4 regions of the Vibrio sp. 10N genome follow, and region 1 is predicted to be linked to each of the others. Evidence: predicted binding sites of a transcription regulator. Region 1 holds the regulator's gene; each other region holds the start of a gene.
What was found. The regulator MetJ, encoded in region 1, represses methionine synthesis genes. The targets are predictions, from matches to a motif close to TTAGACNTNTANANGTCTAA.
Positions count from the first base shown of each region.

Region 2: metN (methionine ABC transporter ATP-binding protein MetN) is a predicted target of MetJ. The motif match lies at 4,663-4,682, and genes of this name have one in related genera.
Region 3: metA (homoserine O-acetyltransferase MetA) is a predicted target of MetJ. The motif match lies at 6,342-6,361, and genes of this name have one in related genera.
Region 4: metE (5-methyltetrahydropteroyltriglutamate--homocysteine S-methyltransferase) is a predicted target of MetJ. The motif match lies at 5,092-5,111, and genes of this name have one in related genera.

Region 1 is NZ_BTPM01000001.1:3,186,705-3,194,182, reverse strand. It holds gene priA (primosomal protein N') at 1-1,345, opposite strand, end outside; gene rpmE (50S ribosomal protein L31) at 1,629-1,847, shown strand; gene AAA946_RS14825 (malic enzyme-like NAD(P)-binding protein) at 2,202-3,461, shown strand; gene metJ (met regulon transcriptional regulator MetJ) at 3,679-3,999, opposite strand; gene AAA946_RS14815 (O-succinylhomoserine (thiol)-lyase) at 4,271-5,440, shown strand; gene AAA946_RS14810 (bifunctional aspartate kinase/homoserine dehydrogenase II) at 5,447-7,478, shown strand, end outside.
Region 2 is NZ_BTPM01000001.1:2,720,582-2,728,059, forward strand. It holds gene treC (alpha,alpha-phosphotrehalase) at 1-930, opposite strand, end outside; gene treB (PTS trehalose transporter subunit IIBC) at 1,012-2,436, opposite strand; gene treR (trehalose operon repressor TreR) at 2,676-3,620, opposite strand; gene AAA946_RS12710 (MliC family protein) at 3,636-4,004, opposite strand; gene gmhB (D-glycero-beta-D-manno-heptose 1,7-bisphosphate 7-phosphatase) at 4,029-4,580, opposite strand; gene metN (methionine ABC transporter ATP-binding protein MetN) at 4,780-5,814, shown strand; gene AAA946_RS12725 (methionine ABC transporter permease) at 5,804-6,481, shown strand; gene AAA946_RS12730 (MetQ/NlpA family lipoprotein) at 6,516-7,325, shown strand; gene AAA946_RS12735 (Zn-ribbon-containing protein) at 7,408-7,478, opposite strand, start outside.
Region 3 is NZ_BTPM01000001.1:2,063,954-2,071,431, reverse strand. It holds gene AAA946_RS09665 (D-alanyl-D-alanine carboxypeptidase family protein) at 1-215, shown strand, start outside; gene AAA946_RS09660 (YgjP-like metallopeptidase domain-containing protein) at 614-1,123, shown strand; gene rlmF (23S rRNA (adenine(1618)-N(6))-methyltransferase RlmF) at 1,107-2,162, shown strand; gene pilW (type IV pilus biogenesis/stability protein PilW) at 2,361-3,086, opposite strand; gene AAA946_RS09645 (AMP-binding protein) at 3,308-4,987, shown strand; gene AAA946_RS09640 (DUF3081 family protein) at 5,083-5,334, shown strand; gene metA (homoserine O-acetyltransferase MetA) at 5,370-6,311, opposite strand; gene AAA946_RS09630 (ATP-binding protein) at 6,451-6,855, shown strand; gene AAA946_RS09625 (DUF3859 domain-containing protein) at 6,895-7,332, shown strand; gene AAA946_RS09620 (ribosome recycling factor family protein) at 7,311-7,478, shown strand, end outside.
Region 4 is NZ_BTPM01000001.1:2,141,800-2,149,277, forward strand. It holds gene AAA946_RS09985 (dicarboxylate/amino acid:cation symporter) at 1-538, shown strand, start outside; gene AAA946_RS09990 (septation protein A) at 737-1,309, shown strand; gene yciA (acyl-CoA thioester hydrolase YciA) at 1,396-1,797, shown strand; gene AAA946_RS10000 (YciI family protein) at 1,881-2,177, shown strand; gene AAA946_RS10005 (GspS/AspS pilotin family protein) at 2,195-2,602, shown strand; gene metE (5-methyltetrahydropteroyltriglutamate--homocysteine S-methyltransferase) at 2,688-4,970, opposite strand; gene metR (HTH-type transcriptional regulator MetR) at 5,167-6,078, shown strand; gene AAA946_RS10020 (ArnT family glycosyltransferase) at 6,216-7,478, opposite strand, start outside.

The DNA.
Region 1 (7,478 bases):
CACAGCGATGACACTCTGCGGTCCAACCACACTCATGGCACATCAGTGCAGGGCTAAAGCCGCGGCGGTTGAGGAATAGCATCACCTGATTACCCGCTTCCAGATGGCGACGCAGTTCGGCGATAAGCGGTGCCGAGAGTCCGGCTTCGAGAAACTGACCTTTTACATCTATCACTTTATTGGTGGTCGGAACGGCGAGTCCCGCGCGCTGGCTGAGGATCAAATGATGATACTTGCCGGCTAATGCGTTTTGCAGCGTTTCGATACAAGGTGTTGCCGAGCCTAAAATAATCGGGATTTGCTCTTTGTTGGCACGCATCACTGCCACATCACGCGCATGATAGCGCAGGCTATCTTGCTGTTTGTATGAGGTGTCGTGTTCTTCATCAACAATAATGATGCCAAGATCAGCAAACGGCGTCAGCAGCGCCGATCGGGTACCGATAACAATGCCTGCCACTTTATCACGAGCACTCAGCCAAGCGTTGAGACGCTCGGTGTCGTTCAGCCCTGAGTGAATGACCTCAATGGGGACATTAAAGCGTTTGCGAAAGCGGTTGATGGTTTGCGGCGTCAGACCAATCTCGGGGACGAGTACCAAAGCTTGTTGCCCGCGCTCGAGTACCGGCTTGATCATTTGCAGGTAGACCTCTGTCTTACCTGAGCCGGTTACCCCTTCCAGCAAATAGCAGCCAAACTCAGTTTGACTGTTGACGGAGGCGATGGCGACCGCTTGCTCGGCATTTAAACGAAGATCAACCGGATCGTTACAGATCGCCTCTGGCCATAAAGTTGGCTGGGTCTGTTTTTCTATTGAGCTGATCCAGCCTTTTTCGGTCAGTGTTTTAAGTACGGTGGTGCTGACTTCATTATCAACAAAGGTTTGGTGACTGCATGGGCCATTTTCAAGCATATGCATGACTTTGGCCTGTTTGACCGCGCGGCCAAATCCTGAGATAAGCTGGTTTTTTCCCGACTCCGTGATGTGCCATTCAACGGTCGCAGCAAATTCGGCTGGTTTACCTTTGCGAAGCGCAGCGGGAAGTGCGTTACTTAAGGTATCCCCCAATGGGTGTTGGTAATAAAGGCTACACCAAGAGATTAACTCAAACAGAGGCTTTGGCCAGACAGGTGAGCTGTCGAGTGCAGCCTTTATTGGTTTGAGTTTGTCGATGGGAAACTCAGACTCATGACTGAACGCCATGACAATGCCCACTAAGGTTTTAGGCCCAAACGGGACAGACACACGTCCACCAACCACCGGAAATAGATGGGCAGGAACAAGGTAGTCAAACTGTTTGTCGAGTGGTACCGGTAGGGCCACGCGAGCGACATTTGGGCGCATAATGAGGTCGATATTGATAAAGAAGACGTCTATTCTAACGGTATGGGCTGCCTTGTATAGACTGGGTCGTTAAATTATCGCTAGTGAGTCACCGAAGGTGGTGAAAAAAGTCGCAATTTTAGTTGATTCCCATGGCACTATTCATTACTATACTGCGCCTTGATGGCATGGCTTCTTGCTCTCTTATGGAAGTGTGAAGCGATGGTATCGACTATTTATTAACTACGTGTGGTGTCCGGCTTAGAATCGGATGGCGACACGGCCTAAATTATTGAGGTTTCCCATGAAAGCTGGTATCCACCCAGAATACAAAGCTGTAACAGCAACTTGCTCTTGCGGCAACACATTCGAATTCAACTCTACTCTAGGTAAAGATTCTATCCACCTAGACGTATGTGACAAGTGCCACCCATTCTACACTGGTAAGCAGCGTATCGTTGATACTGGCGGCCGTGTTGATCGCTTTAACAAGCGTTTCGGTGCTCTATCTAGCAAGAAGTAATGATTACTTTTGCAGATTAAAAAAGGACGCTTCGGCGTCCTTTTTGCGTTTCTGGAGCGACAGTCGTGTCCACTTTGTGTGTCAATCTCACTCTTATGACTTTGGCACTCACTTCCGATTTTTTCCTGCTTTCATTTCGTCCATCCATTCAAAACCGTGATGAAGTCGCGTAGTATTACTTTTGCAAAGTATGATTTTGCCAGAGTATTGAACATCTGAGATACCTCCTCTCCGTTCAAATGTACCCACTCTGTGTGTATGTAACCCTTTAGAAGCAAAGCTAATAAAAATTAACGGGTTTATACTCATAAAAAAACAATACCATTCAGTCTAAAAAAAGCAGGATCGCTAACCATGTCCGATGATCATCAAATCGACGAATTTCGCCAACAAGCGCTTGATTACCATGCCAACCCCGTCCCTGGAAAAATTGAAATAGCGTTAACTAAACCCGCTAATTCTGCCGCTGATTTAGCACTCGCATACAGCCCGGGTGTGGCTGAACCGGTGCGCGAAATCGCGCAGAACGCCGAGAATGTCTATAAGTACACCGCAAAAGGCAATATGGTCGCGGTGATCTCAAACGGTACCGCCATTCTGGGTTTAGGTAACTTAGGCCCAATGGCCTCTAAGCCGGTAATGGAAGGTAAAGCGCTGCTGTTCAAACGTTTTGCAGGCCTAGATTCGATTGATATTGAAGTGAAACATCGCACGATTGATGAGTTTGTGGACACTGTGGCGAATATTTCTGACACGTTTGGTGGTATCAACCTCGAAGATATCAAAGCACCAGACTGCTTTGAAATTGAGCGCCGCCTTATCGAGCGTTGTGATGTTCCGGTTTTCCACGATGACCAACACGGTACCGCGATTGTTACCGCAGCGGGCATGCTTAATGCGATAGAGCTGCAAGGTAAAGATCTAAAAGAAACAACGATCGTCTGCTTAGGTGCAGGAGCGGCTGCCATTGCATGTATGGAGCTATTGATCAAATGTGGCGCGATGCGTGAAAAGATCTACATGCTGGATCGCAAAGGTGTGATCCACACTCGTCGTGACGATCTTAACGAGTACAAACAGTTGTTTGCTAATAACACCGACAAACGCACGCTAGAAGATGTGATTGAAGGTGCCGACTTATTCCTTGGTGTATCGGGTCCAGATTTGCTGCCACCAGAAGCGTTGACGTTAATGGCGGACAAGCCGATTGTGTTTGCTTGTTCAAACCCTGATCCAGAAATCAAACCGGAGCTTGCTCACCAAGTTCGTGATGACCTAATCATGGGCACCGGTCGTTCAGACTATCCAAACCAAGTAAACAACGTACTGTGTTTCCCGTTTATCTTCCGTGGCGCACTGGATGTTCGTGCAAGCGAGATTAATGATGAAATGAAACTGGCTGCGGTCGAAGCGATTCGTGAGCTAGCGAAAGAGCCAGTACCACAAGACGTACTGGATGCTGCCGGTGTTGAAGCGCTGACGTTTGGTAAAGACTACATCATTCCAAAACCGATGGATCCACGTCTGCTACCTCGCGTAGCTAAAGCGGTCGCGAAAGCAGCGGTTGAATCGGGTGTGGCGCGTATTGAGTTGCCTGATAGTTATATGGCTTAATTACTCAACTGCGTAGTATTGACGCTATATCGTCTATCCTCCCTGTTACCAGTCACCCCGGTGCGCTTTCGTCATCCCCTTGAAAAAGGGGATCTCTCGCAGCGAGTGACTCACGTAAGTTGAGCACCATATGCGCTGACAAAGATCCTCACTTTCGTGAGGATGACGAATAAAAAAAGACGGTATTAATACCGTCTTTTTTACTTCCGTTTAAGCGTTACTCTTCATCAAACGCTTCAAACTCAATCCCCATCGCCGTCATTAGCTCTTTTGCTTCTGTTGGGATGTCATCTGGACGGTCTTTTCTCAAATCTTCGTCGGTTGGAAGCGGCTGGCCAGTGTAGGCGTGCAGGAAAGCTTCGCACAATAGCTCACTGTTGGTTGCATGGCGTAAGTTATTGATTTGGCGGCGAGTACGCTCATCAGTCAATACCTTTAGCACCTTCAGCGGGATAGACACTGTGATTTTTTTTACCTGTTCGCTTTTCTTACCGTGCTCCGCATATGGGCTAATGTATTCACCATTCCAATCTGCCATTACACACCTTCGCTCTGTTAATCATAAATAGTAGTAATAAGAATGCTGCAATTTTAGCGGGATTTACCGCCATAAGCAAAGACATATAGACGTCTAGAAGTGTTGACGTCTCACATTTTGGCAAGTAAAGTGGTTCAACGAATGTGGACATTTATTTTAATGCAATGTTAATTCTTTAACGTTTGTGGCTTTTGCCGGTTCCCATATTACCGACAAAAGTGGACACTGTGGTTACACCTACTAGCCATGCGATCTGAGAAAGGAAGTTTCTATGAGCAATCGGAAGCCAGCGACAATAGCCGTACGTACTGGTATCGAATCGGATACCCAGCATCACGCTGTGGTGCCACCTATTTATCTTTCTACTAACTACGGATTCCCTGCGTTTGGGGAAGTGCCGACTTACGATTACACCCGCTCAGGAAACCCAAACCGAGGTTTACTAGAAACCGCTCTGTATGAGCTGGAATCTGGTAAAGGTGCGGTCGTGACCAACTGTGGTACTTCTGCGCTTAACCTTTGGGTCTCTGCTTTCTTAGGCCCTGAAGACACCATTATTGCCCCTCACGATTGTTATGGCGGTACTTACCGTTTATTTAACACGCGAGCACAAAAAGGCGACTTCAAGGTTCAATTTGTCGATCAAAGTGATGAACAAGCTTTTGATGCCGCGCTTGAGAAAAAGCCAAAACTCATCTTGCTAGAAACACCATCAAACCCGTTAGTGCGTGTGGTGGATATCGCTGCTGTGTGCGAAAAAGCAAAAAAAGTGGGCGCGCTGGTGGCCGTGGACAATACCTTTTTGACACCGGTGTACCAAAAGCCTCTTGAGCTTGGTGCGGACTTTGTTATTCACTCAACCACTAAATATATCAACGGTCACTCTGATGTGATTGGCGGTGTGGTGATCACTAAAACCGAAGAACACGCCGAAGAGCTAGGCTGGTGGGGCAACTGTATTGGTGCGACGGGCACGCCATTTGATAGCTATATGACGCTGCGCGGTATTCGTACCCTTGGTGCTCGTATGCGTGTTCATGAAGAAAGCTCGCAACAGATCCTCGATTTTCTCAAGCCGCAACCATTAGTGAAAGTGATTTATCACCCGAGCTTACCTGAGCATCCGGGCCATGAGATTGCTAAGAAGCAGCAGTCAGGCTTCGGCTCAATGCTGAGCTTTGAGTTCGCTGGCAGTTTTGAGCAGCTTAAATACTTTGTTGGCGAGCTAGAGCTATTCTCTCTCGCAGAGTCGTTGGGCGGCGTAGAAAGTCTGATTTGCCACCCTGCATCAATGACACACCGTGCCATGGGTGAAGAGGCGTTGGCGGAAGCGGGCGTTTCTCAGCAGCTGCTTCGTCTGTCAGTTGGTCTGGAAGACGCGCAAGATCTGATTGATGACCTTGCTCAGGCGTTTGAGAAAGCCACTGCGTTTGGAGGATAAGCCGGCATGAGTCACAGCAACATCCAGAATAAGCAGCTGCATAAATTTGGTGGCAGTAGCTTGGCTGACCCTGAATGCTATCGCCGAGTGGTCTCTATCCTTAAAGATTACTCCAATGAGGAAGACTTGATTGTGGTGTCGGCTGCGGGCAAAACCACCAATCGTCTGATCGAATTTCTTGATGCACTCAATAAAGATGGTCGTATTGCCCATGAACATCTGCAAGCTCTGCGTCAGTTTCAACTTGAATTAGTTGAATCACTACTCACAGGTGAGGAAGCCGAAGGGCTGACCGCTCTATTACAAGATGAGTTTAGTACGCTGGGCGAGCTGAGTTATCCACTGACAGAAGCGGAGCGCGCTTCTGTTCTCGGACACGGTGAGGTGTGGTCTTCACGTCTACTCGCGGCGTTGCTTAGACAAAGTGATCTGCCAGCGGTGGCTCAAGATGCGAGAGCGTTTCTTCGCGCCGAGTTTGGTACGCAGCCAGAGGTCGACCGAGCAAAGTCGTACCCATTGATTAAAGAAGTGCTTGCCCAGCACGCGCATCACCGAGTCGTGATCACGGGCTTTATGGCGCAAAGTGAATGCGGTGAAACCGTGTTGCTTGGTCGTAATGGTTCGGATTATTCCGCGACAGTGATTGGTGCATTGGCGGAAGTCTCATGTGTCACCATCTGGAGTGATGTTGCTGGTGTATACAGCGCGGACCCTCGTGTGGTTAATGACGCTTGTCTATTACCCTTGCTGCGATTGGATGAAGCGAGCGAATTAGCGCGCTTAGCGGCACCTGTACTTCACAGTCGTACGCTGCAGCCTGTGGCTCAAAGCGCTATGGATTTGAATCTTCGCTGTAGTTATCAACCTGAGTCGGGCTCAACGCGTATTGAACGCGTATTGGCTTCTGGTCGTGGTGCGAAAATCATTACCTCTCTGGATGAAGTGTTGCTTATTGAGTTAGCTTTCGGTGCTGGTCACGATTTTGAGCGTGCACAGACCGAAGTGCTGAACGGCCTCAAGCGTGCGCAATTGGCGCCGCTGGCGTTTGAAGCGCAAGCAGACCAATCTCGTCTTCGTCTCGCTTACACCGCAGAAATTGCCTCTGGTGCGCTCACTGAGCTGCAAGATTTGGCTATTGAAGCAGAGATTAAACTCAAAGAAGGTTACTCCATGCTGGCGGCAGTCGGTGCGGGCGTGACGAAAAACGCCAACCATTGCTTTGGTTTTTATCAGCAGCTAAAACATGCGCCAGTAGAGTTTTTCTCAGAAGCTGAGTCGCAATTGAGTCTAGCCGCTGTACTGCGCAAATCAGACATTCAGCCGCTAGTAAAATCGGTCCACACTCAGCTGTTCCAGGCGCAAAAGCGTGTTGCGGTGGCGCTGTGTGGTAAAGGTAACATTGGTTCAAGCTGGCTCGATCTGTTCAAAGAGCAGAAAAGCGAGCTAGAGAAACGTCGTGGCATGAGCTTTAACTTGGTCGCTGTTATTGACAGTCAGACCTATTGGTTTGATGAAGAGGGTATCGACGAGCAGCAGGTACTTGCACGCTACGAAGATGAAGCCACTGAATACCAAGGTGACATCTGGCTGCAGCGCTTAGCTGGACTTCAAGGTTATGATGAAGGTGTGGTGCTAGACGTCACTGCGAGCGCGGCTCTAGCCGAAAGATATGTGAGTATTGCAGAGCATGGTTTGCACCTTATCTCAGCAAACAAAGTCGCCGGCTCAGCGCCAAGCAATGATTACCACGCGGTACAAGATGCGTTCTCAAAAACAGGTCGCCACTGGTTGTATAACGCCACTGTGGGCGCAGGGTTACCGATAAACCATACCGTTCGCGATCTGCGTGAAAGCGGAGATGACATCGTAGCGCTATCAGGTATCTTCTCTGGCACTTTGTCTTGGTTGTTCCAGCAGTTTGACGGCTCTGTGCCTTTTGCAGAGCTTGTAGACCTCGCATGGCAGCAGGGCTTAACCGAGCCAGATCCACGCTCGGACTTAGATGGTTCGGACGTGATGCGTAAGCTGGTTATCTTGG
Region 2 (7,478 bases), 470 kb from region 1:
CCAGTGGTTGAAGATCTGCTTGAGCTGCAAGAAGTCAAAGTCTGCTTTCGTCCACTTTTCACCGTTCGGATAATCGACTTTTAGGTGATGGAAGTTGAACACCATCGAGAGCTCTTTACCATCCAGTGAGCTGTACTGCTGGCAATGCTCTAGCGTCGTTGAAGACATTTCACCAACGGTTACCGAGCCATACTTCTGGAATACCGCTTCGCTGATCTCCTGTAAATACTCATGAACGCGTGGACCGTCGGTGTAAAAGCGGCGACCATCACCAATGTCATCATCAGCAAAGTCTTGCTGTTTTGAGATAAGGTTGATCACATCCAGCCTAAAGCCATCCACGCCTTTCTGCGCCCAGAACTCAATCACCTGTTTTACTTCTTCGCGAACTTGCGGGTTTTCCCAATTTAGGTCGGCTTGCTCTTTGGCAAATAGGTGCAAGTAGTATTCATTGGTGGCTTCATCAAGTGCCCATGCAGAGCCCCCAAACTTCGACTGCCAGTTATTTGGTACTTGTCCGTCATGGTTCGGTTTCCAGATATAGTAGTCGCGATAAGGACTTTGTTTATCACCCAGCGCCGATTGGAACCATCGGTGCTCTGTCGAGGTATGGTTAACGACAATGTCCATGATGATACGAATACCTTTCTGATGAGCTGTAGCGAGTAGCTCATCGAAATCCTGCATGGTGCCAAAGTCTGGGTTAATGGCGTAGTAATCTGAAATATCGTAGCCATTATCAATCATTGGTGAGGCATAAACAGGTGTTAGCCAGATAGCATCCACACCAAGATCGGATAGATAGTCGAGTTTTGAGGTAATACCTTTGATGTCCCCCATTCCTTTATCACCACTATCACAAAAACTCTTTGGATAGATTTGATAAATCGTGGCGGTTTTCCACCAGTCTTTTTGAGCTGTTTGACTCATAGGTTTAATCTCACTTACCAATTTGGAAATTCGTCAAAATAAAAAGCAAAGAAGTGGCTCAAGATGAGCCACTAATGGGGGTTACGCGCTCGCAAGCTCAAGCTCACCTTTTGATTGAGCGCGTTTGTACAGGAACAAGGTTAGTAGGATAGGCACAGCCATCGCGACTAGCATCGCCATCAGATACACCATCCAGTATTGAGGCTGAATCGACAGGATGCCCGGTAGCCCCCCCACACCGATACCGTTCGCCATCACGCCAGCACTGCCACAGATAGCCGCCGCAATAGCACTACCGATCATCGCGCTGAGCATTGGGAATTTGTATTTCAGGTTGATGCCGTACATCGCCGGTTCCGTCACACCAAGGTAAGCAGAGATAGCAGCGGGGACAGAGATGTCACGCTCACCCTCACGTTTACTGATAATGATGATGCCAACAACCGCTGATGCTTGAGCGATATTAGACAGTGCAATCAAAGGCCAGATTGGCGTGCCGCCAAGGTCTTGCATCAATTGAAGGTCAACCGCATTGGTTGTGTGGTGGATACCAGTAATAACCAGCGGTGCGTACAAGAAGCCAAACACCATAGAACCCAGTACTGCAAAATCCCCTGTCATCGCCGCTTTAGCCGCAAACGCAACACCATCACCTAGCACGCGACCAAACGGACCGATGAAGGCGTGAGCAAGAATGACTGACAGAATGATTGAAACGAATGGCACCACAACCAGATACAAGTAACTAGGGACAATGCGCTTCAAGTTGGTTTCAATTAATGCCAATGCAACACCTGCGAGCATCGCTGGGATCACCTGAGCCTGATAGCCCACCTTCTCAATAACAAACAGTCCGAAGTCCCAAACTTCTGGTACTTCTTTACCTATCAGATAAGCGTTCATCAACTGAGGCGACACCAAGGTCACACCGAGCGTGATACCAAGAATCGGCGTACCACCGAGTTTTTTCACCGTCGACCAACACACGCCGACAGGTAGGAAGAAGAAGATAGCTTCACCGATAAGCCATAGGAACGAATGCACCGTCGCCCAAAACTGACTGATTTCCACTAGGGTTTTGCCATCGAACATACGAATGTCGCCGATAACGTTGCGGAAACCAAGAATCAAACCACCTGTGATAATCGCTGGTAAAAGGGGAACAAAAATTTCGGCTAAGTGCGAGATACCACGTTCTAGAAAGTTCATATTCTGGCGTGCAGCCAGCTTAGCATCATCTTTAGATGCCGCTTTCTTACCGGCTGAGTCAATCAACATTTTGTAGACTTCGTCGACTTCAGTACCGATCACGACTTGGAACTGACCGGCATTGGTAAAGCAACCTTTAACGATTTTGAGGTTTTCAAGAGCCGATTTATCGGCTTTATCGGTATCGTTAAGAACGAATCTTAAGCGAGTTAAACAGTGGCTAACACTGGCAATGTTGTCAGCACCGCCAACACCGTCGATGATCGCTGCAATGTCTTGCTGGGCTATTTTGCTCATCGTTTGTACACCTTTTACTGATATAGAGACGTAGGGTTATGACGTCTAGGTCCATTTGTCTCGTTGTATTAATAGTATCGCAACATGCGAATGGGAACATTCCCAAGGAATAGGTAAAGTGTGCCACGGAATAGCTCAGACAAAAATGGGAACAGTCCCATTAATTGAGAGTGATCACAATAATTGTCGATAAATGCGCCAAGTTGATTAAGGGAAGTTGAGTTAAGAAGAAGCTGTTATTACACAGCTTCTTGAGTGATATGAGAGATGCTATTGTCGCCTGTTAATTGACTAATCAATAGGTTAGCTGCTTTTTCACCAGCTTGCTGGTAGCCAGGATCAATACTGTAGATGTTAGGAAACAAGAAAGACAGCAGTTCATTGCCGCCGACACCTGTAACAACAATATCTTCTCGGCCAAGCTCTTGCAGGCGCTTTATCGTTCCCAGTGCTAACGTATCGCTGGCACAAACAATGGCTTGCAATGATTCAGTGACCACTTCATCCACCAGCTCGTAGGCGCTTTCATGATGAAGCTCCCCTGTTCGGTAGACCGCGCTGCGTTCATTGTCGGCACACCAACACTGAAAGGCGTTTAGGCGTGCAAGACCGGTCGTTTTATCTTTAGGATCCACACCAATATAGGCCAGTTCACTGATGCCTTGCGCTTTGAGTTTATCGAGTACCGCGCAAATCAAACCTTGGTTGTCATAATTGATTGAAGAGACTTGATCAGTGTCCATGGCAATCACAACAACCTTCTCTTGCCACACGGCTACCTTATCGAGATCGAGCTCGGTAAAGCCAAACACAATCACACCTTCAACATTACGCTTTCGCAGTACGCTGAGATGTTCATTGGTTTTATCGGGGTCGAATTGGCTTTCCATGATCACGACGTCATAACCAGCCGAATAAAGCACATTGAGCATGCTGCTCACCGCTTTATTTTCAGACGGAGAATCCAAGCGAGAGATAATGACACCGATTACCTTTTGAACCCCACCACCTCGCATAGATTGTGCGGATTTAGACGGCACATAGCCGTGCTCAGCAATCACGCGTTCGACTTTGTCACGAGTTTCGGGTTTGACTTTAGGGTCATTCGTCAGCACTCGAGAGACGGTAGATTTACCGACTCCCGACAGCTTGGCAATATCAAGTATGGTGAGTTTTTTGCTCATGGGTGTCTAAAAGGTTCAATATCCGTTTTTTGGTACGCTTCGCGTGGTCATGATACAGCTTTTATCGGTTTCACCAGCAATGGTAAGCATACCTTCTCTACCCTTACTAAACAGCTCAACCTCAGACTCTGCTTGAGATTGACCATCAAGTGAATACTTCACACCTGAAGCAGAAGGGACACGGTGTAGATGGTATTCTTCGCCATCAATCAGCAGCAAGACTTGCTCACTCGATAACTGAGTCACCTGAAAGCTTTGGTTGTCACACTGATACTGGAGGACATGATAAGGGTTGTCAGGTTCCAACTGCTCCGAGCTACTGCATGCCGTCAAACTGCCCACAACCATAGCAGTAACCAATCCATTTTTAACCAATGCACTCATAATGACTCCTTTAGGGTCAACCGATTACTTAGTTAAGTATTGCGGCACATCGCGAATACTATCAAGTACCACAGTTGCGACAGACTCGCCTCGCTCAGTCACCGGTTTACCGGTACGAACTAAGATCTTGGTGCCCACACCAGCAGCCTCTGCCGCCATCATGTCTTCCGCTTTGTCGCCGACCATGACCGATTTTTCCATATCAATCTTTAGAAAGTCTCGCGCAGAAATGAACATACCCGGCTTTGGCTTACGGCAATTACAATCTTGCTTGTAGTCACCCACACCGTGCTCTGGGTGGTGTGGACAATAATAGAAGCCGTCAAACTCAACACCATTATCGGAGAAGTTCCAGTCCATCCACTGTGTTAAAGAAAGGAAACGGTCTTCAGAGAACATGCCGCGAGCAATGCCTGATTGGTTCGTGACCAGCACCAGCATATAACCCATGTCCTGCAGTTTTTTCGTCGCTTCAAAGACGCCTTCGATGTACTCAAAGTCGTGTTCGTCGCTTACATACCCATGATCGACATTGATGACACCATCACGATCCAAAAAAACAGCTGGTTTTGCCACAGTTCACTCTCTTGTTATAGATAGGGGCTAATGAACTGAATTATTACACGCTTTTATGGTCACGGCACTATGAAAATGCCGTTTAGACGTCTAGACGTAAAAATATCTATTGACACTAAAAGGTGAAAACCATAGCATCTTCTATCAATTGAGATGTAGTTCAAACTTTTATGCTACTCACGGACTTCAGGTTGCTTAGATGATCGAAATTAATCAAGTAAACAAAGTGTTTTATCAAGGCGCAAAGGAAATCAACGCCTTGTCAGACATTAATCTGCATATTGCAGAAGGCACTATCTTTGGTGTGATTGGCGCCTCTGGTGCCGGTAAAAGTACACTGATTCGCTGCGTCAACATGCTAGAAGCACCGACTTCCGGTGAAGTTATCGTTGATGGTGTCGATCTTACTAAGCTGTCTAAATCAGAACTTTCAGAAGCACGCCGCAACATTGGTATGATTTTCCAGCACTTTAACTTGCTTTCATCTCGCACCGTGTTTGAAAACGTAGCGCTGCCGCTAGAGCTGGCAGGTAAAGAGCGTTCACACATCGAATCTAAAGTGACGGAACTTCTTAAGCTCGTGGGTCTCGCGGATAAGCGCGATACCTACCCTGCGAACCTCAGCGGCGGTCAAAAACAGCGAGTGGCGATTGCTCGTGCCCTATCGTCGGATCCAAAGGTACTGCTTTGTGATGAAGCGACCAGCGCACTGGATCCAGCTACGACCCAATCCATTCTCGAACTGCTTAAAGAGATCAACCGCAAGCTTAAAATCACTATGCTGCTGATTACTCACGAAATGGATGTCGTCAAAAGCATCTGTCATGAAGTCGCTATCATTGGTGACGGTCACTTAGTTGAGAAAGGCACTGTGGGCGAAATCTTCGCTCACCCGAAAACGGAGCTTGCACACGAATTCATTCGCTCAACACTAGATCTGTCGATTCCAGAAGACTATCAGGCAAGACTGCAAGCTGAGCGTGTGGAAGGCAGCTACCCTCTCGTTCGCCTCGAGTTCACGGGCGCAACCGTAGACGCTCCACTAATGACGCAAATAGCTCGCAAATACAATATTGATGTCAGCATCTTAAGCTCCGATCTTGATTACGCCGGCGGTGTAAAATTCGGCATGATGGTGGCTGAGCTATTTGGCAATGAACAAGACGATAACGCGGCGATTCAATATCTTCGTGACCACAATGTAAAAGTAGAGGTACTTGGTTATGTCCTTTAACACTGTCACTGACTGGTTATCTCTAAACAGTAATCTACTATTAGGGGCAACATGGGAAACCCTATACATGGTTGCGATCGCCGGTGTGGTTGGCTTCGCTATTGGTATTCCATTGGGTGTGATACTGCACACCACTAAAAAAGGTGGCTTGCTAGAAAACACCCGCTTAAACAGCGTGCTGGGTGCAATAGTCAACGTCGGCCGTTCGGTCCCTTTCTTAGTGTTAATGGTGGCGATCATTCCACTAACCAAGATTTTGATTGGTACTTTCATCGGCACCACCGCGGCCATCGTTCCGTTGACTGTTGGCGCTATCCCGTTTGTGGCGCGTCTTATTGAAAGCTCACTACTTGAAGTGCCAACTGGTCTGGTGGAAGCCGCACAATCAATGGGCGCAACACCTTACCAAATCATTACTAAGGTACTGCTTCCAGAAGCATTACCTACGATTATCAATTCGGTGACAATCACACTAGTGACACTAGTAAGCTACTCAGCCATGGCGGGTACCGTCGGTGGTGGCGGTCTAGGTGACGTAGCCATTCGCTATGGTTTCCACCGATACGATGTGACCATTATGGCTGTGACTGTAGTGATGCTCATCGTACTGGTACAAATTATTCAGTCTATCGGTGACGCCGTTGTGCGCCGTGTAGACCACAGATAATTGAGATTTAAAGATTTATAACAAGGAGAGAGTCATGAAATTCAACGTTAAGAATTTACTCGCAATCGCAGCCGCTGCATCAGCACTTATTCTATCGGGCTGTGGCGAAAAAGAAGCTGACACCAGCAAAATCAAAGTCGGTGTGATGGCAGGTGCAGAAGCACAAGTGGCAGAAGTCGCTGCTAAGATTGCAAAAGAGCAGTACGACCTAGACGTTGAGCTAGTCACATTTACTGACTACGTCACACCAAATGCAGCGCTCGATGATGGCTCTATCGACATCAACGCATTCCAGCACAAGCCATACCTTGATCAACAAGTCGCTGACCGTAACTACAAACTGACGATTGCTGGTAACACCTTTGTTTACCCAATCGCTGGCTACTCTAAGCAAGTGAAATCTGTAGACGAGATCCAAGATGGCGCTCGTATCGCAGTACCTAATGATCCAACTAACCTAGGTCGTTCACTTCTGCTACTTGAGCAGCAAGGTCTGATCACTCTTCGTGAAGGCGTAGGTCTGCTTGCGACGGTTCGTGACATCGTTGAAAATCCAAAGAGCGTCACTATTGTTGAACTCGATGCAGCACAACTACCTCGCTCTCTAGATGACGTAGCGCTATCTATCATCAACACCACTTACGCGAGCTCAATCGATCTAACACCTCAACGTGATGGCATATTTGTTGAAGACAAAGAGTCTCCATACGTAAACCTAATCGTTGCGCGTGAAGACAATGTGAATGCAGAAAACGTTCAGAACTTTGTTAAAGCGTACCAAACAGAAGATGTGTACAACGCAGCCTCTGATATCTTCAAAGGTGGCGTCGTTAAAGGCTGGTAATCTCACCACCTTTGCAGCAAGCATCAAAAAGGGGTTGAAGCTAAGCTTCAACCCCTTTTGTATTTTCAACCGATAACTCTGATTACTTTAGGTGATCCCAAGAAATATTGGAGACAATTCGGCAAGAATCGCACTTAAAGTAAAAGATGTCGT
Region 3 (7,478 bases), 1.1 Mb from region 1:
AGGTCGAGGTATTCGCACCTCTAATAGCGCCAATCAATCAAGGCGATATTATCGGCAGTGTGACTTGGAAAGTGGGGAACGATGAAATTGCCACTGAACCTTTAGTCGCCAAATCGAGTGTAGAACAAGGTTCTATCTTCAAGCGTGTTTGGGATACTGCGGTGCTTTGGTTCAAATCGCTATTTACCGACACCAAAGATCTTTGGGAGCAGTAGAATAGGCTAGCAGCACGATATTAAAATAAATCCGTCATCCCCTTGAAAAAGGGGATCTCACCCAGCGCGTTGTAAAGTTGATTGACGTGACTTAGTTGAGTTATTTCATTTGGCTACGCGCTTTGAGAGATCCTCACTTTCGTGAGGATGACGGGATTGTGTTGAGGATGACGGGATTGTGTTGAGGATGAAGGGATTGTGTTGAGGGTGACGGGATTGTGTTGAGGATGAAGGGATTGTGTTGAGGGTGATAGGGTTAAAGCTAGGAAGCGTGGTTGTGGTGAGTAAAACGGCCCACATTCCACGATATGAATCGTTACCTAATTACATCGGTTCTTTATTTCATCTCTTAGCCTCGTTAGAATAGCGCGCTCTTTGATAGCAACACCGCAATGGTTATGAGCCCATATCTCAAGTACATATCAGGTTATCCTCAACATCTTGTCGAGCAGATCGATGGTATGGTGTCGTCGGGTCGTTTTATTCAATGGTTTGAAAAGCGCTTTCCAGAACGTCATCAAATTAAGAGCGAAAAAGCGCTTTTCGATTACACTATGGACATTAAGCAGCGTTACATGAAAAAAACGCCGCCCATCTCGAAAGTCATTTGGGACAATAAGATCCACCTCATCAATAATGCGCTTGGTCTGCATACCTATATCTCGCGCGCGCATGGTGGCAAACTCAAGGCAAAGAACGAGATCCGCATAGCGTCCGTGTTCAAAGATGCACCAGAGCCTTTGCTGCGTATGCTGGTGGTTCATGAACTCGCCCACATCAAAGAAAAGAACCACGATAAAGCGTTTTATCAACTATGTTGTCATATGGAACCTGACTACCATCAGCTTGAGTTCGATGCGCGCCTTTTTATGATCTATAAAGAACTTCTCAATGACTCGTCAAAATAAATTTAATCAACGACCTCGCAAGCAAGATAAGCCCTCGACTATGGTTGTCGACAAGCGTAAAGCAAGCGGGCTTCATGCCAACAACAAACACCAGGGCCGCTATGACTTTAAACGTCTGATTGAAGCGGAACCTGGATTGGCAGACCACGTGGTGAAAAACCCACATGGCGATATGAGCATTGCGTTTTCCAATTCCGAGTCAGTAAAAGTGCTCAATCGCGCTCTGCTAAAAGCGTATTACGGATTAAGCCACTGGGATATTCCAAATGGGTATCTGTGCCCACCGATCCCAGGACGCGCGGACTACATTCACCGACTCAACGAATGGTTGCAACACGACTTAATGCAAGACCGTCCTGCTAAAGCACGCCTTAAAGTGACCGCGTTGGATATAGGCGTTGGTGCCAACTGCATCTATCCGATTGTTGGAGCGACCCAATACCACTGGAATTGGGTTGGAAGCGACGTCGATGAAGGCTCGCTAGAAAGCGCAAAAAACAACGTATTACAGAATGACAAACTGGCGAGAAAAATTGAGTTAAGACACCAAACTCAAAGTGAACACATTTTTGAGGGTGTGATTCAACATGGTGATGTGTTTGTCGCGACAACCTGTAACCCTCCGTTCCATAAGTCTGCGGAAGATGCGCAGAAGGGCACTGATCGTAAGAACGCGAATCTAGCTAAAAATAGAGAGCAGCGTGGCGATCTGTCACAGGAAGAGAGTCAGCCAGCGAAAAAGAGTGAAGGGCTCAATTTTGGCGGCCAAAATGCGGAGCTTTGGTGTCCAGGTGGTGAGGAAGCATTTGTTCTGAATATGGCAAACGAGAGTAAGAAGTTCGCGCACCAAGTGATTTGGTTCTCGACCCTGCTTTCTAAGAAGGACAATATTCGCCCATTGCAAAAACGCCTAGAGAAACTCGGTGCGACTCATGTACTTATTCAAGAAATGGCTCAAGGTCAGAAGAAAAGCCGCTTTGTGGCATGGTCATTTATGAGTCACGAGCAACGTCTGACTTTGAGTGGGCATTTGTTGTAATTAGCTATTTATTTGTGTTTATAGTTCCATAAAAACAGCGTCATCCTCGTGAAAACGAGGATCTTTGTCAGCGAGTGTTACCCCAGTTTGTGCGAGTCACTGGCTTTGAGAGATCTCCTTTTTCAAGGAGATGACGGAAAATGGGGATGACCGTGATAGTAGATGACGAGGTTGTTTCGGCAGCCAAGTCCACGCCCGTTAACTGTCATTTCTTAAGTCATCTAACAGCGCCTGGTACTTTTCAGCCAAAGCCACATTCCCCACCTTTCGCTCCAAATTACGAAGTACAGATAAGCTTGGTTCTTGATAGCCAAACCTATGATGGAACTTTAAAAGTCGTGCTCGCGCTTTGTTGTAATCACCTGCGTTGACTTCAATGGCTGCAAGCTGAATGGTCGCGTTGGGTCGATAAGGATCATGTTCTAATGCCTTTTCAAAAAACGTTCTCGCTTCTGTTGGCCGCTCTGCTTTAAGGGCACACAAGCCAGCGTTCTCGTAACTTTCGGCAATTTGGTAGTAATTTGGCTGCTCTGTGGCGGCGACTAACATGGCCTCTGCTTGATCATATTCACTACGCTTACAGAGAAAAGTGCCGTAATTGTGGTAGACCTCGCCATTATTTGGCGAGACCTTTAGCGCGGTTTGATAAGCATCGCTGGCGTGTTCAAACTCACCTACAGCCTCGTAATAGTAAGCCATAGACAGGTGGCTTCGGTGATACTTAGGGGCGAATTCGAGCGCTTTTTCGAAGTCTTGCTTGGCACGGCTGTATTGCTTTCGTTTCATGTAAGCAAGCCCCAGTTCTATTCGAGTTTCGGCGGCGTCAATGGGTGCCGCACTCATCTTCGACTCTTCACCGACGGTCACACACCCGGATGTGAACGAAATAATAAACGCAGATAACATTGCCAAGATGAGTTTCATTCGTTTTTACTCATATATTGATAGTCGTGATCATTTTAAAAGCTGGGCTGAACGGCGGGGAGGTGGCGGTATGTTGCTGCGACACACAACACAAACTCTGATCTGTGAATGACATAACTGCTTATAAAACAAGCGATCAAATTAGAATAATCACTCAATTCTTTAGTCCGCACCCCTTCTTAGATAAAGTAGCTAGGTCTAACTATGAAGGTATGAATTTGATGAGCAATGCGAACCGCAACGGACATAAACCTTGGCTAAAGACTTACCCAAGTGATGTGCCTGAATTTGTTGATGTTGACCAGTACGCCAACATCAATGAGATGTTTAAAGCGCCTTTTGAGAAGTTTGCCGATAACACTGCATTTGTGAACATGGGGCATTCTTTGACGTATCGTCAATTGAACGAAAAGAGCGATGCGTTTGCGGCCTATTTACAAACGGAACTTCACGCTAAAAAAGGCGATCGTATTGCACTGATGATGCCAAACCTTCTGCAATATCCTATTGCTATCTTAGGTGCGCTAAAAGCGGGTCTTGTGGTAGTGAACGTCAATCCGCTGTATACGCCGCGTGAGCTTGAGCATCAGCTTCGTGATTCAGGCGCCACCATCATTGTTGCCGTAACCAACTTTGGTAATAGCTTGCAGCAAGTGATTGAAAAGACCAGCATTAAGCACGTGATTTTAACCAGTATCGGTGATGCACTTGCGCCACATAAGCGCACCTTGGTGAATTTTGTCGTTAAGTATGTAAAAAAGATGGTGCCTAAATACAACTTACCCGGTGCCATCTCACTTCGCCGTGCACTGACGGATGGCAAACAAATGACCTTTGTTGAGCCAGAATTAACCCGTGATGATTTGGCATACTTGCAATATACAGGTGGGACAACTGGACTTGCTAAAGGGGCGATGCTGACACACCGCAACATTATTGCCAATGTGCTTCAGGTATTTGGGCACTTCGGACCGCGCACCGCGAAAGATCAAGAGCGCGCGGTGACGCCACTACCGCTTTACCATATCTTTGCTAACTCGGTCAGCATGATGCTAATGATGTACATGGGAGCAAGTAATCTATTGATCACCAACCCTCGTGATCTGAACAGCTTCGTTAATGATTTGAGTAAGTATCCGTTTACCATGATCTTTGGTTTGAATACCTTGCTTGCGGCACTTAATAAGCATGAGAAGTTCAAAACGCTCGATTTTTCAAACGCAGAATTCACGATTGCTGGTGGCATGGCGACTCAAAAGCATGTTGCCGATGAATGGCAAAAAATCACGGGAATGCCAATCATCGAGGGCTATGGTCTGACAGAGTGTTCACCTGTCGTTGCGGGCGGCGTACATACTCAGCAAGCCTACGTTGCGGCGGTTGGTGTGCCGTTGCCAAGCACGGAATTGCGTATTGTCGATGAGCAAGGTCAGTCGCTTGGCGTGAATCAAGTGGGTGAAATTCAAATTCGCGGCCCACAAGTGATGAAAGGCTACTGGAAGCAAGATGCTGAAACCCAAGCGATTCTTGCAGAAGACGGTTGGCTCTATTCTGGTGATATTGGCCGAATGGATGAGGACGGCATTTTTTACATTGAAGATCGTAAAAAGGACATGATTTTAGTGTCTGGCTTCAATGTGTTCCCTACAGAAGTTGAAGAAGTTGCAACCTTGCACCCGAAAGTGACCGAGGCGGCGGCAGTGGGGATTCCAGATGATGTCGCCGGTGAGCGCGTGAAACTGTTTGTCGTTGCTAACGGCAATGTCACCGCGGATGAAATTAAGCAGCACTGCCGCAAACACTTGACCGGCTATAAAATTCCAACGTTTATTGAATTTAGAGACGAGCTGCCAAAAACCAACGTAGGCAAGATCTTAAGGCGCGAACTGCGCGATCAATAGAACACAACGTTCAGATGAAGCGCCGCTAAACTGGCGCAATACGTACTACTAAGCCACACTTAAAATGTGGCTTTTTTTGTTTGAAGGAGATAGCGATGAGAAACGAACTTGATCCCAACAAAATTCTTCGAGCGTATGACGCGGTGATGGAGAACGGTACAGACACCGAATTTGGCAAAATCTATGAAGGCGTTGAAGCCTACTCCGATTACGATGGGTACAATGTCTATATGCGGGGCAATGGTGTAGAACTCAAAGTGGGCTTTCACAACACGTATCATCTTGAATATGACCAAGAGCACTTGCGTGATAGCTTTTTGAAAAAAGTGGCGCTTTTAGCGAAGTAACGTGCCCCCCAAAGTGGGAGGCACAAATTAGCCCGTTATTCGTCTTTGGTGAAAGCATCTTCACTGAAGTGATCCAGATCGTACGGCGTTTGTTGGTAAACGCAGTAGTTCAACCAGTTGGCAAATAATAGGTGTCCATGACTGCGCCAGCTTGCAACGGGCTTGTTGTCAGGGTTGTTGTTTGGATAGTAGTTGATTGGGATAGCGGGCTCCATTCCCTCACCAAGATCACGTACATACTCGTTATGTAGCGTGTTAGAGTCATACTCTGGGTGACCCGTAACAAACACATTGCGTTTATCCTTGGTCGCGGCAAGGTAGACGCCTGCGACATCCGATGTGGCCAAAATATCAAGATCAGTATGTGACTCTAGATATTCAGGTGAGAAATCGGCATATCGAGAATGCGGCGCTAGGAAAGTGTCATCAAAGCCACGTAAGATAGGGTGATACGGCTCGTGAATCTCGTGGTGGTAAACACCAGAGAGTTTTTCTTTACGAGTACGTTTTGGCAGATCGTAAAGTAGCTTAAGGCCAGCTTGGGCAGCCCAGCACACATAGAGTGTAGAGGTGACGTGTTTACTTGCCCAGTTCATGATGGTCTGAAGGTGCTCCCAATAAATCACATCCTCAAACTGAACCAAACCGAGTGGTGCACCGGTGATGATGAGACCATCGAAATTTCGATTCTTGATGGTTTCAAACTGGCGATAGAAGGTATCTAAGTGTTCCGTTGGTGTATTTTTACTTGGGCGATCGTCAATGCGCAGCAGCTCTACATCGACTTGCAGTGGGCTATTAGAGAGTAGCCTCAAAAACTGAGTTTCAGTTTCAATTTTCTTGGGCATCAAATTGAGGATCAACACTTTAAGCGGACGGATTTCTTGGGTCGCCGCACGCGTTTCCGACATTACAAAGATGTTCTCTTGTTGCAATACATTGGATGCGGGCAGTTGATCGGGGATCTTAATTGGCACAGCTTTCTCCCTAAGCTCTGTTTTGGTCTTCTGGACGTCTATACATCTAAACTAACGCAAACGTTATTTCTTGTCGATAATTAATTTTAGCTTACGTCCGACTGCACGCGCGCTACCAATGGTGTCAAGACAAGGTACAATGATGTCTTTGCATAAACTGATAGCGGAAACGAGTTTGAAACTAACGCTCATTCGTGGCTTGCCTGGCTCTGGGAAAAGTACGTTAGCCAAGACCCTCAACGCGGCTCACTACGAGGCCGATATGTATTTTGTGAATGCCGATGGCGAGTATTGTTATGATGCGAGTAAAATCGCCGATGCTCATGCCTGGTGTCAAAAGCAAGTGGAATCGGCGCTTGCTGCCAACCAAGATGTGGTGGTTGCCAACACGTTTGTTCGCTTGTGGGAGATGAAGATTTACAAAACACTCGCTAAGCGCTATCAAGCTGAGCTTGAGATCATCGTTTGCCGAGGTCGGTACCCAAATATTCACGGTGTCAGTGATGATGTCATAGCGTCTATGCAAAAACGCTGGCAAGATTAATCCCAACCATTAGTACGGAACATTAAAAGAAAAATCACCATGGCGAAACGTTCACCTGTTGTAGAAATGACCTCTTATGGCATTTACTCCACTTGGGATTCTGGCTCTAAAGATCTCCCGAAGATTCAAGAATTCACGACTATCGTGCCTGCGGATGAGCATATTGAATTTGGTTTTATTGTTAATATCAAAAAGGCCAAAGGGGAGAAGATTCGATATTGTATCTATCACCCTGGCGTGCTGAGTAAAAAAGGGCAAGTGTTAGCGCCATTTGATGGCGAAGAACATGTCGGTAGCAATGACTGGGACTTCTACCTTGGCGATACCATTCAATTACTCGATCCCATCAACGGCCTTGAAAGTAACTTGGGTGATTGGCGCATGGTGATTGAGATGCAAGGTAAAACCATTGCAGAAAAAACCTTTAAAGTCACAGCAAGAGATGAAGGTCAGTTTTGGAAACGTCGCGGTTTTTAGTGTCGGTAAGGCTGAACAGCTTCGTTCACCGCGTGGAAGATAAATCTATCGTCATGGCCTGCGCAGTGAAATATGGTTGTACGTTAAAGCGTATCCGGCGCTCTCGCAACTGGACGCTGAGCGGAGAGCCTTCTGCATTATCAAAG
Region 4 (7,478 bases), 1.0 Mb from region 1:
ACTGATGATTCAACTGTTCACTAAGACTTCGGCTAAGAAGTTCATCAGTGCAATGAAAAAGCCGCAAGCTGTTGCCCTATCAACGGCTTCATCAATGGCGACTCTACCTGTCACTATGGACACAGTAGAGAAAGAGCTTGGTGTTAAGAACTCTACCGCATCATTCGTTCTTCCTCTAGGTGCGACGATCAACATGTCTGGTAACGCGATCTACTACGGTCTAGTTGCTATCTTCTTTGCACAGCTGTTCAACATTGACCTATCAATGGGTGCTTACATTGCCATCATCGTGACGTCTACCCTGGGCGCAGTTGGTCAAGCAGGTGTTCCTGGTCCTTCATTCCTTGTTGTAGCAGTACTGCTAGCGGCAGGTATTCCAATCGAAGGTCTACCGCTACTGTTCGCTCTTGACCGTATCTTTGACATGATCCGTACTGCGCTAAACATCACAGGTGACGCGGCATGTGCGGTTATCGTTGATGCATTGGTTGAAGAAGAAGCTGAGCAAGAAGCACAGCTTGAAAAACAACAAGCCTAGTATTAACTAGTGGATACCAAGACGGGTTGTCACCTTTAGTGGCAACCCGTTTTTTTATTGTTTTTTGCAAACATTGAAGTGCTAGTGGATCATAACACTGAAAACTGTGTTCTTGTTTACAATAGTTAACTGACGTTTGCTCTCAAGCGGCATTTGGTTACACTAACCACACGATTTATAGAAAGGTCTAACTGAGCCATGAAGCAACTGCTCGATTTCATCCCTCTGATTATTTTCTTCGTTCTTTATAAGATGCAGGATATCTATGTCGCTACCGGAGCACTTATCGTCGCCACCGCGGTGCAAGTTGCTGTCACTTATTGGTTATATAAAACCGTTGAAAAAATGCAGCTGATTACTTTTGCGATGGTCGCTGTTTTTGGCGGTATGACCCTGTTCTTCCACGATGACAACTTCATTAAGTGGAAAGTCACCATTGTTTACGCGTTGTTTGCGATTGCGCTCACCGTCACTCATGCCATGGGCCGTGGTTTGATCAAAGGCATGCTGGGTAAAGAGATCACGCTATCGGAGCGCGTTTGGACTAAAGTTAATTATGCATGGGTCGGATTTTTCTCGTTTTGCGCTGGCCTCAATATCTATGTGGCCTTCGCGTTACCCCTTGATGTTTGGGTCAACTTCAAGGTGTTTGGGCTCTTGACAGCAACACTGCTATTTACCGTGATAACCGGGATTTACATCTATAAGCACATGCCAAAAGACGCGCAGGATAAAGCCACCAAAAATGAGAACCAAGATCATACATCTTGATCACTGGTGGATCTTTTGTATACTCCGCGAACGATTAAGAATCAGCGACCTACGGGTCGCTGTGCTGTTTCTGGAAGACAATAAACATGACGAATACAACATCGAACACTCCTAAAGGCCAGTTAATCATTCGCACACTGGCGATGCCTGAAAACACCAATGCTAATGGTGATATTTTCGGTGGTTGGATCATGTCTCAACTTGATCTTGCTGGCGGTATTCTTGCCAAAGAGATTTCTCATGGCCGCATCGTCACCGTGTCCGTATCAGGGATCACTTTTAAACACCCAGTTAAGGTAGGTGACGTCGTATGTTGCTACGGTGAGTGTACCAAGATTGGTAACACATCGATGTCTATCAACCTTGAAGTCTGGGTGAAACCAGTTAGAGTTGAAGGTGTTGGTGAACGCTATCAAGTATGTGAGGCGACCTTCAATTACGTTGCTATCGATGTAAATGGGCGCCCACGTCCAATTAATCCAAATTAAGCGACGGCTAACGATGACTTTTCAGTGAAAAAGTGACATCTTATAGGACGATTAAGTTACTGAACTATTTGAAGGATACAAATATGTGGTACGTTATTTTTTCTCAAGATGTCGAGAACTCGCTAGAAAAGCGTCTGAGTGTACGCCCACAGCACCTAGAAAGACTTCAAGCACTTAGAGACGAAGGTCGCCTATTAACCGCAGGTCCAATGCCAGCGATTGATAGTGACAATCCAGGCGAAGCTGGATTCACTGGCTCGACTGTCATTGCTGAGTTTGACTCTCTAGACGCCGCACAAGCATGGGCCGATGCCGATCCATACATTGAAGCTGGCGTTTATCAAAACGTGATCGTCAAACCGTTTAAGAAAGTATTCTAAAAGCGATACATAGCATAATGAAAAAAACACTAAGTTGGCTTGCAATCGCTACGCTAACCACGCTAGTGGGTTGCTCAAGCAATGGCGACGATGAACGCCGTAAACTCGAGCTGTTGGCGCAGAGCCGCGCCAGCGTGATTTCTTCTGGGTTGCCGATTGAACAAGGTCCGCTATCCATCATGAAAGCCTCAGCAAGCAAAGGCATTGTTGAAATCATGATGATTTATAACACCGATGCTAAGGGTGCCTTGCCGTTAGACCAAGTTCTTCGCAACAGCATGAACTACTACTGCACCGATCGCGAAGTAAAGGCAAATCTAGACCTAGGACTCGCTTACCGCATCATGATCCGCAACGCGCGTGGTCAGTTGATGATCGACCAAATCGTCAATCAGCAGTACTGTGATAAACCACTTCTACAGTAGTAAAACGATCACATTGCTCAACCTATCAAAACAAAGAGGCTTGCAGATGCAAGCCTCTTTTTCATTCTGTAATGACTGGTTTCAATTACAGCAAACGCTCTCTTAGGTTCTTCGCCGCCTGTACCAAGTTGGTCAGCGAAGCCTCCGTTTCTTCCCAGTTACGAGTTTTAAGACCACAGTCTGGGTTCACCCAAAGTCGCTCTACTGGAATACGGGTCGCTGCTTTCTCAATCAACTGCTCAATCCACTCCACTTTTGGAATGTTTGGTGAGTGGATATCGTACACACCAGGACCAATTTCATTCGGATAGTTAAACTCTTCAAACGCGTTCAGAAGCTCCATGTTTGAACGTGACGTCTCAATGGTAATCACATCCGCATCCAGCGCGGCCACTGATTCAATAATTTCATTAAACTCGCTGTAACACATGTGAGTGTGGATTTGTGTTTCAGGTCGCGCACTTGCAGCAGACACTTTAAATGCCTTCACCGCCCAATCTAAGTACTCTTTGTGATCGCGTTTTTTCAGTGGCAGCCCCTCTCGAATCGCAGGTTCATCAATTTGGATAATATTGATGTTTGCCTGTTGCAGCGCATCCACTTCATCTTGCAGTGCAAAGGCCAGTTGATTGGCGATGGTCTCGCGTGAAACGTCTTCACGAGGAAATGTCCAACATAGAATAGTTACGGGGCCCGTCAACATGCCTTTCATTGGTTTGTCCGTGAGTGACTGTGCGTAAGTGGACCACTCCACCGTGATCGGTTTATCACGCTCAATATCAGCGACCACAATCGCTGGTTTAACACAGCGGGAGCCGTAACTTTGTACCCAGCCAAACTCTGTTGTTTGAAAGCCCGACAAGTTTTCGGCAAAGTACTCCACCATATCGTTTCGCTCTGCCTCACCATGAACCAAAACATCAAGTCCTGTCGCTTCTTGGCGCTGAACAGTATCTTTGATAAACCCTTTCATCAACGACTCGTATTCTGCCACAGTGATGTCGCCACGTTTGAAAGCCGCGCGGCTTTTACGCACTTCGACCGTTTGCGGGAAAGAGCCGATCGTTGTCGTCGGCAATTTAGGCAAATTCAACACTTCTTGTTGGTGATGAGCACGCTCTGCGTATGGCGCAGTTCGGTCACCGTTGGTGGTCGCCAATGTCGCCACACGCTTTTGAACATGCGGTTTATTCACCCATGTAGAGAGCGCGCGATGTAAGATAGGTTGACTGTATTGGGCACAATGCTCTATCGCCTGTTGGTCTCCATCTAACGCTTTAGCAAGCCATGACACTTCAGACACCTTTTGTTTTGCAAACGAGAACCAGTGCTGAGTCCCCTCTGGTAGCTTAGTTTCTAATTCCACATTCACAGGGCTGTGAAGTAGCGAACATGACGATGCAACCCAAAGACGCTCACCTAGCGCCGCTTTCACGGGCTTAAGTGTTTGCAGTGCACTGTGTAGGTTGGCAAGCCAAACATTACGACCATTAATAATGCCTGCAGACAGAACCCAATCGGCTGGCAGTCGATTGACCACCGAATCCAATTGGTTAGGCGCCGCCACCAAATCAATGTGCAGGCCATCGACCTCGAGGTCCAAAATGGCATCCAAAGAGTCTACAACAGAGTCAAAATACGTCGCCAACAGCACTTTCACATCACTACGGATCACCTGATAAGCGAGCTTAAAGCTATCTAACCACGGTTTTTCAAGCTCAAGCGCCAAGATAGGTTCATCCACTTGTACCCATTCGATACCGAGTTTTTCAAATTTAGCGAAGATTGCCTGATAAGCAGTCAGTAATCGAGGTAGTAGCGACAGGCGATCAAAGCCATTTTCGACCTCTTTACCAAGGTAAAGGTAACTTAACGGACCAAGAAGCACAGGCTTCACTTTATGGCCTTGCTGCTGCGCTTCGTTAATTTCATCAAACAGTTGAGTCCAACTCACTTTAAACTGATCATCTGAGGAAAATTCAGGAACAATGTAGTGGTAGTTGGTGTTAAACCACTTAGTCATATCCGAAGCGGCTTCCCCTGCGCAGCCACAATCTGTTTGAGACTGACCACGACCAATACGAAATAGAGTGTCTAGGTCTGGGAAACCGTTATTGTGTCGCTTAGGCACATGACCTAAAAGAAGACTGGTACCGAGTACATGGTCATACCAAGCGAAGTCGCCCACCGTTACGTAGTCGAGGCCATCTTGCTTTTGTCGGTCCCAATTTTGTTTGCGGATTTCCGATGCGACCTGTTTTAAGCCTTGCTGATCAAGCTCACCGCGCCAGTATTGTTCCAACGCGAATTTGAGTTCACGCTTTTCGCCGATGCGTGGATAACCGAGAATATGTGTTGCCGTCATGATGTTGTCCTTTTTATTCATTAGCAGTCTGGATGGCTAAAGCATCGCCCACTGAGCCAATATGAACAATCGCAATTCATTCACTCAAGTTATGAAATTTTCTCATGCATCAAGAATTGTTCTTTTAGACGTCTAGACGTTTACATATCTCTAAAAGCACGGTAAGTTAATGAGAAGGGATAAAGGATGAGGGATTTTCATGATAGAGCTAAAACATTTAAAAACACTGGCGTCACTGCGCGATACCGGATCACTTACTGCTACAGCGACGTCGCTGCACCTCACGCAATCGGCTCTCTCTCATCAGCTTAAAGATCTCGAAGCACGCATTGGCTCACCACTGTTTATTCGCAAAACTCGGCCAGTCAAATTTACCTCTGAAGGTGAAATACTTCTCAACCTCGCCAATGACGTATTGCCTCGTATCGCACAAGCGGAGGGGGATTTAGCCGGACTCAAAGAAGACGTCAACGGCCGCCTGCACATGGCTATCGACTGTCACTCCTGCTTCCAATGGTTAATGCCCGCTTTGAAAGAATATCAACTTGCTTGGCCGCATGTAGAACTGGATTTCTCCTCAGGCTTTGGTTTTGAACCTATTCCCGCTCTCGTCGGTGGCGAACTGGATTTGGTGATCACCTCAGACATTCAACCGCGCTCAGAAATCCACTACGAGCCCCTATTTGACTTCGAAATGCGCCTTGTTACCTCAATCTCTCATCCGCTAGCAGGCAAAGATCATATCGAGCCAAGCGATCTAGCCGACCAAACCCTTTTAACTTATCCGGTCCAAAAACAGCGCCTGGATGTCGTTAAACACTTCCTAACACCCGCAGGTGTGGAACCGAACAAATGGAAGCAAGCGGACAATACTCTGATGCTTGTACAAATGGTCTCTGCGGGTCTTGGCGTTGCTGCCCTACCAAACTGGGCCGTCAGTGAGTTTTCTCGTCAAGGCTTAATCACCAGCAAACCCTTAGATGAAGGACTATGGCGCAGACTGTTTGCAGCCGTTCGGAATGGAGAAAAAGATAAGCACTATCTGCAGGCGTTTTTTAGTACCGCAAGAGCGCAGTGTAAGCAGCATTTAGAAGGGATTAAAGTCGCGTAGCACGTGCTAGCGCACTGTCACGGTAAAGTATTTCGTATGCGATGTCAGAGGTTTGCCTCAGACATCGCATCGATTATTAGGTCATTAAGTCCTCAGGGAATTAAGTGAGCGGGTGATCAGTTCAGCGTCCCTTACACTCACTCCTTAGGCGCAATCATACCTACACAAATCACCTGAACCGGTTCTTGAGGTGAATCTTGGTAATCAATCTGCTTGGTCACCGCCACTTCAAACTGTGGCCATTCATTGGTAAAGCGGCTAAACGTTTGAGCTTCACAGCTCTGTCCTACATGGCTTAGCAACAATACACCCTGTGATTCAATCTTTTCCGCAGTGATATGGCGGTTGTAAACGTTCGGCAGAGTCTCGTTACTCCATTGGTTCGACATTTCTGGATGCGGTGCGATGTAGAAAGTTAACCATTCAGAAATCTCAGCGCCGCCCACCAGCTTAAGAGGCTTGTCTGTATTCTCGTACCAAAATGTCTCAGCGTCATGAGCCAAAACCTTAATACCTTCAAAGTTCTGACCAGCATTGCGCACATTGAAGACCATCACCGAGCTATAACCTACAATCATCAGCAGCGCCATACTCACCAATACTTTGTATGCTCGTGACAGCTTGCCGATAACATCTTTGGCTAAAAACGCGACCAATACCGCTGGTGCCGGCATAAAGAACGGGTGCAACCATTCCACTAATCGGCCGCCCTTATGAAAGGTAAACCACCCCATGATGACCACCAGTGGAGCAAGTAAGACGAATGTTGTCAGCCATACTTTTTCTGGGACCTTATTGGTAAAACGTAAGCCTCGTTTGCCCAACAGACCTGCAAGTAAAATCAGCGGATAAAATACCGACAGCAGTGCCAGCCAACTGCCAGGGCTTAGTTGAGCCGATACTTGACCACTTACCCATTTCACCGATGAGAAGTTATTGGCGAACATCCAAAAGAAGTTTGGTGTTACCAAGGCAAGGAAGGCGGCAATACCAAGATAAAAATTACGATCGCTCCAGTTACGACGCACACTCGGTACTGTCAGGCTTAGAATGAAGATCATCGCCACGGGGGCAAATGTGGTGTACTTCGCCATCGCTGAGCAACCAGCCAGAATACCAAACGGGATCCACCATTTTGAATCTTCGTACACCGCCTTTACAAACATCAGCAATAGCCATGACCAAGAGCCAAACAACAAATAGTTGTCGTTATAAGGAATGGCATCAAAGTTGATCACACCGGATAGGTTCAGGGTCAACATACCTAGCCAAGCAAGAGCAATCGAGTCCGTCAGTTTATAGGCCAATCGGTAACAACCAAGCATACCGATAGCAACCACACTAAAGTGCCCCACATACCAAAACGCCGATGCAAACTCTGTTGACGAAGAAATCAGCAA